DNA from 2 places in the Ornithinibacillus proteolyticus genome. Region 1 is predicted to be linked to the other one. Evidence: a T-box and tRNA genes for the amino acid it is inferred to sense, from the RefSeq annotation. Region 1 holds a T-box; the other holds one or more tRNA genes.

The links. A T-box is a leader RNA that pairs with one kind of tRNA and senses whether it is charged. The one in region 1 lies ahead of ileS (isoleucine--tRNA ligase), so its partner is inferred to be a tRNA-Ile.
Region 2: it encodes a tRNA-Ile, which carries the amino acid that the T-box ahead of ileS (isoleucine--tRNA ligase) is inferred to sense. The anticodon was not compared.

What each region holds. Positions count from the first base shown of each region.
Region 1 is NZ_JBCPXV010000001.1:224,211-227,626, reverse strand. Features, by position in the region: gene AAIB49_RS01145 (YlmH family RNA-binding protein) at 1-199, shown strand, start outside; gene AAIB49_RS01140 (DivIVA domain-containing protein) at 364-867, shown strand; T-box leader at 926-1,153, shown strand; gene ileS (isoleucine--tRNA ligase) at 1,316-3,416, shown strand, end outside.
Region 2 is NZ_JBCPXV010000003.1:60,479-63,894, forward strand. Features, by position in the region: gene AAIB49_RS02870 (MFS transporter) at 1-354, opposite strand, end outside; gene sodA (superoxide dismutase SodA) at 478-1,089, opposite strand; tRNA gene AAIB49_RS02880 (tRNA-Phe) at 1,256-1,331, opposite strand; tRNA gene AAIB49_RS02885 (tRNA-Ser) at 1,680-1,772, opposite strand; tRNA gene AAIB49_RS02890 (tRNA-Ile) at 1,781-1,857, opposite strand; tRNA gene AAIB49_RS02895 (tRNA-His) at 1,867-1,942, opposite strand; tRNA gene AAIB49_RS02900 (tRNA-Met) at 1,969-2,045, opposite strand; tRNA gene AAIB49_RS02905 (tRNA-Asn) at 2,053-2,127, opposite strand; gene AAIB49_RS02910 (Na/Pi cotransporter family protein) at 2,355-3,416, opposite strand, start outside.

The DNA.
Region 1 (3,416 bases):
ATCCCGTAAAGAGGCACAGACTCTTATTGATAAAGGATTAGTTAAAGTTAATTATCGTACGGTAGAAGATAGTAAATTCATTTTAAGAGAAGGCGATATGATTTCGCTCAGAGGAAAAGGTAGAAGCAAGCTCGTTGGTGTCAATGGGCAAACCAAAAAGGAAAAAATAAAAGTTACAACTGCATTATTACAGGTATAGTAAAGAGTGACTATTTGATATATAATGATATCGAATAGTTGCTTTTTTGACTTTTTTCTAGAAATGTAAGCATAAATTGCAGGAAATACATATTTTTTGTCGAAATATACTGGTATACTGAAAATGGACTAATATTTTTATAAAATCATAGGGAGGTAGCCGTTATGCCATTAACACCATTAGATATTCATAATAAAGAATTTACGAGAAGTTTTCGTGGATATGATGAAGATGAAGTAAATGAATTTTTAGATCAAGTTATTAAGGATTATGAAATGGTAATTAGAGAAAGAAAAGAATTAAAAGAAAAGATTGAACAAATGAATGAAAAGCTAAGCCATTTCACCAATATAGAAGAAACACTAAATAAATCAATCCTAATTGCTCAAGAAACGGCTGAAGAATTAAAAGGGAATGCTTCAAAGGAGTCGAAACTAATCATTAAAGAGGCAGAGAAAAATGCTGACCGTATTATTAACGATGCGCTAAGTAAGTCTCGCAAAATCTCAATGGAAGTTGAAGAGTTAAAGAAACAAGCTAAAGTTTTCCGCACTCGTTTAAGAATGCTTGTGGAAGCTCAATTAGATATGATTGGATCAGATGATTGGGAAGATTTATTTGAGGAAGCGGTTGGTAAAGATTTGGAATTAGCTAATAATGAATCTTAAACCTTGACGTTTTATTAAAATTTACATATAATGCTTACACGAATAGGTTAAAATAATAGCAAATACGATGATAGAGACAGTATAAAAACTAGTTGCTTGTTAAAGCGAGCTAGGGTCTGGTGAAAGCCTAGTACAGCACGTTTTTAGAAAATCACTCTTGAGTATCCAATTTGAAATAAATTAAGTAAAATTGGACGTCTTGTTCACGTTACGAATATCGAGTGAATTTAAAATGGTTTCATTTTAAATTTATAAGGGTGGTACCGCGAGTCTTCTCGTCCCTTTCTGGGATTAGAGAGGCTTTTTTATTTTAATGATGTATTTTTTCGGAAAGTTAGGTTGATTTAAGGGAGTTTATGTCTGTTCTAGCTGCGAAACTATACAACAAACCCAAAAATAGCCCAAACATATTTATCATGTACAGTTAAAACATAAGGAGGTCTAATCAGTGGACTATAAAGAAACATTACTGATGCCAAAAACAGAATTTCCAATGCGTGGGAATCTACCAAACAAAGAACCATTACGTCGTGAAAAATGGGAGGAAATGAACCTATACGAAAAATCAGTGGAAAGAACAAAAGGTAGACCAACATTTATCCTGCACGATGGTCCACCATATGCGAACGGTGATATTCATATTGGTCATGCATTAAATAAAATCTTAAAAGATTTCATTACACGGTATAAGTCCATGTCAGGTTACCATGCACCTTATATTCCAGGATGGGATACACATGGTCTGCCGATTGAAACGGCATTAACGAAGAATAAAAAAGTGAAACGTAAAGAGCTATCTGTAGCAGAATTCAGACAGCTATGTGCAGAATATGCATTAACCCAAGTCGATAGTCAACGTTCACAATTTAAAGAGCTCGGCGTACGTGGTGATTGGGATAATCCATATATAACATTAACGAAAGATTATGAAGCGGCACAAATTAAAGTATTCGGTGAAATGGCTAAAAAAGGATATATCTATAAAGGACTAAAACCAGTATATTGGTCTCCTTCATCTGAATCAGCGCTTGCTGAGGCTGAGATTGAGTATTATGATAAACGCTCTGCTTCTATTTATGTTGCGTTTGATGTAGAAGATGGAAAAGGAGTTCTGGATTCTGGAGATAAAATTGTCATCTGGACAACAACTCCATGGACAATTCCAGCTAATCTAGGTATCAGTGTCCATCCCGATATCAACTATGTGTTAGTTAAAGTTCATAATGACAAATTTGTTGTGGCAGAAGCACTACTTGAATCTCTAAAAACAGAACTAGAGTGGGAAAATCCACAAGTAGTGAAAAGCTTTAAAGGAAGAGAATTAGAGCGTGTAACAGCAAAACATCCATTCTACTCCCGTGAATCTCTTGTCATGCTTGGTGAGCATGTTACGACTGATGCTGGTACAGGTTGTGTTCATACAGCTCCTGGCCATGGGGAAGATGACTTTTATGTTTCGAAGGCATATGGCATAGAGGCTTTCTGTCCAGTGGATTATAAAGGGGTGTTTACTAGTGAAGCACCTGGATTTGAAGGTATGTTCTATGACGATGCAAATAAAGTAATTACTGAAAAGTTAGATGAAGTTGGTGCTTTATTAAAACTTTCCTTTATTACGCACTCCTACCCACATGACTGGAGAACTAAAAAACCAACCATTTTCCGTGCAACGGCACAGTGGTTTGCTTCAATCAAAGATTTCCGTGAAGATATCTTAGAGGAAATCAAACAAGTTAATTGGTATCCAGCATGGGGAGAGACAAGACTATACAATATGGTTCGTGACCGTGAGGACTGGTGTATTTCTCGTCAACGTGCTTGGGGAGTTCCAATTCCGGTGTTTTATGGTGAGGATGGAACAGCGATTATTACAGATGAAACAATTGAACATGTATCGAAATTATTTGCAGAGCATGGTTCTAATATTTGGTTTGAAAGAGAAGCGAAAGATTTATTACCAGAAGGATTTACTTCTGAGCATAGTCCAAACGGTGAATTTACGAAAGAAACCGATATTATGGACGTTTGGTTTGACTCTGGCTCTTCACATGCAGGAGTACTATTAAATAGAGAAGATCATACAAGACCAGCTGATGTTTATTTAGAAGGTAGTGACCAATATCGTGGTTGGTTTAACTCTTCTTTATCAACGGCAGTAGCTGTTACAGGTAAAGCACCATATAAAAACGTTATTAGCCATGGCTTTGTGTTAGACGGTAATGGTCGTAAGATGAGTAAATCACTTGGAAATGTTATCATGCCAAGTAAAGTATTAAAGCAGCTAGGTGCAGATATTTTACGTCTATGGGTGGCATCGGTTGATTATCAAGCAGATGTCCGTATTTCAGATGACATTCTAAAACAAACTTCTGAGGCTTACCGTAAAATTCGAAACACGTTCCGATTTATGTTAGCGAATTTAGCTGACTATAATCCAGAAACAGATCGTGTACCGGAAGCAGAAATGGAAGAAGTAGATCGTTACATGCTACATCGTTTGCAACAGTTAGTAAAAGAAGTACGGGAAAGCTATGAGAAATATGAGTTTT
Region 2 (3,416 bases), on a different contig from region 1:
ACCTAATAAACTTCCTAATAATAGGTTAAAATATGCTGCTTTCTCTCCTATCATAAGTACCGTTAAAAAAAACAACGATAAAAATATAACACCTAATCTTAAAACAATGACGCGATCCACCTTTTTCGCTATTTTTCCAGCTACTATAAAGGTAATCGGTTGAAACACAAAGATAGCAAGATTATAAAAGGCTATCGTGTAATAATTTCCTTCTGCTTGCTTCCATAAGTAAATATTTACAAATGTATTGGATAAATATATACCTAATGAATATAGTCCACCTATTACTAATAATAGGATCAAATCTCGATTGATTTCTGTTTTGCCGAAAACAAATTGTAAGCTTTTATGCATAGTGAATTGCCCCTTTTCTCTCTTTCCTTAGTGTGAGCAATTCAAATAGAGATATACGAAAAGAAAAAAGGATGTCACAAAGAGACTTATCTCTCTGTGACATCCTATTATCTATAAAAAACATTATTTAGCTTCACTGTAGTTTTTCGCAACTTGATCCCAGTTAACAACGTTCCAGAATGCTGAAACATAGTCAGGACGTTTGTTTTGGTAGTTTAAGTAGTAAGCATGCTCCCAAACATCAAGACCTAATACTGGTGTTTTCCCTTCCATTAAAGGAGAATCTTGGTTTGGAGTACTTGTTACTTCTAGTTCACCATTGTTTACTACTAACCATGCCCAACCTGAACCAAAGCGAGTTTTTGCAGCATTTTCAAATTCCTCTTTGAATTTTTCAAAGCTACCAAATTTAGCATTAATCTTGTCAGCTAGTTCACCAGTTGGTTCTCCACCACCATTTGGAGAAAGAACTTTCCAGAATAAGCTATGGTTATGGTGACCTCCACCATTGTTACGTACAGCAGTACGGATGCTTTCTGGTACTGCATCCAGATTGCTAATTAACTCTTCAAGGGATTTACCTGCTAAATCGGATTTTCCTTCAAGCGCAGCATTTAAGTTTGTAACATAAGTATTATGATGCTTTGTATGATGGATGTTCATTGTTTCTTTATCAATAGTTGGCTCTAATGCATCATATGCATAAGGTAATTCTGGTAATTCAAATTTTGCCATAATGAAATCCTCCTTCAATAATCTATTAGTTAGGGATAAAATACCCTTCACATGAAAGATTATCAGAGGTTTCCAGTTCTTGCAAATTATTTGCCCTTGTAACGTTATCTGTTGAGGAGATAGAAAAAAACCCAATAAAAAAAACAAGCGATTTGCTTGTACAAAATGGTGGCTTGGGACGGAATCGAACCGCCGACACATGGATTTTCAGTCCATTGCTCTACCGACTGAGCTACCAAGCCTTGCTATATTTCATAAAAAAACATAATAAAATTTTCTTGCCATGTTTTGACCCCTGCATCTTCTAGATTATTCAAGGATGTTTATGCTTCGGGGTTACTCGTAGGTTATTCGGTGGGTGTGTTGCTCGTTGCTCTACCGACTGAGCTACCAAGCCTTGCTATATTTCATAAAAAAACACAATAAAATTTTCTTGCCATGTTTTGACCCCTGCATCTTCTAGATTATTCAAAGATGTTTATGCTTCGGGGTTACTCGTAGTTAATTCGGTGGATGTGTTGCTCGTTGCTCTACCGATTGAGCTACCAAGCCTTACGCTATGATGTAAAAAAAGTATCATTGATTATGTATGGAGGAGGTAGAGGGATTCGAACCCCCGCGCGGTTTGACCCGCCTGTCGGTTTTCAAGACCGATCCCTTCAGCCAGACTTGGGTATACCTCCGAGTTATATGGTGGACCCTGCAGGACTCGAACCTGCGACCGATCGGTTATGAGCCGATAGCTCTAACCAACTGAGCTAAGGGTCCTTCGTTATATGGGGCGACCGGTGGGAATCGAACCCACGAGTGCCGGAGCCACAATCCGGTGCGTTAACCACTTCGCCACGGCCGCCATGATGTTTAAACTAAGATAAGTAATGGTAGCGGCGGAGGGGATCGAACCCACGACCTCACGGGTATGAACCGTACGCTCTCGCCAGCTGAGCTACGCCGCCATGTTGTTGGCTCCACAGGTAGGATTCGAACCTACGACCGATCGGTTAACAGCCGATTGCTCTACCACTGAGCTACTGTGGAAAATTATCAATCTTGTAAGTAAGAAGAAGATGTCTTCTCTTTAAGTGGCACGAGATATAATATAACATGTTCAATCTTTCGTGTCAACTATTATTCTAATTTAATTTATGTAAATCTTACTTTCTGTCGAAAACGACAATAATTACTATATCACCTTTATATAAAAATAGCAACAAAAATTTACAAAAAAAATAAAAAGAGAGGAAAAAACCTCTCTCTTTATATATTTAATGGTCCTCTAACACCGCTTCTGCAATGTTAACTGCATGATCACCGATACGTTCTAAGTTCGATATAATATCAACAAAGACGATACCTGCTGATACAGAACAATCCCCTTCATTCATACGGATAATATGCTTTTTACGATAGCTTCGTTCCATTTTGTCGATTTGATCCTCTTTTTGAACAACTGCCAATGCCTCTTCACGATTCCCCGTATCAAGCGCCTTAATCGCTTGCTTAACGGTTGACATGGTTAAGTCAAACATATTATTTAAATCCTCTTGTGCCCTATCCGTAATCACTACTTTATTAGATATTTTATAATCAATTAACTCCACTACATTTTCAAAATGGTCGCCAATTCGTTCAATATCTCGCACTGTATCCATTAATACCGTGTGCTTTGCACTTTCAAATTCAGACAATGAACCACCAGAAATGTCAATAAGATAATCGGTTATACTTCGATCTAAACTGTTTAGTGCGCCTTCAATCTGTAAAGCCATTTCAGCATGTTTCGTTTGGTTCGTTGATAAATACAAGCTTGTCTCTTCCATGCCTTGATATGCATATTCACCCATCCGAACTATTTCAGCCTTTGCTTGGTCAAGTGCTAGTGCTGAAGATTGTTGAATGAAAATCGGGTCTAAATGCTTCGGTTTGTACTCGATTGTAGTATCCTTTCCTGGTACAAGCTTCGTTACCATCCATGCTAGTAAGCCAATGAATGGGAACTGAACTATTGTATTTAGTATATTAAAGCTACCATGTGCAAAAGCAATGGTCATTTCAGCGTTTAACATCAGTTTCTCTTGTAAAAACATCACATATTGTGTGAATGGATGTAGTAATAATAAAAAGACAGTCGTACCTACTAAGTTAAAGATGACATGTACTGCAGCTGCACGGCGAGCAGCAACAGTAGCACCTAAAGATGCTATAACAGCTGTAATAGTTGTCCCAATATTATCACCAAAAAGGACTGGTAATGCAGCATCTAATCGGATGGCTCCTTCAGAATAAAGCCCCTGCAAAATACCAATTGTCGCACTAGAGCTTTGGAC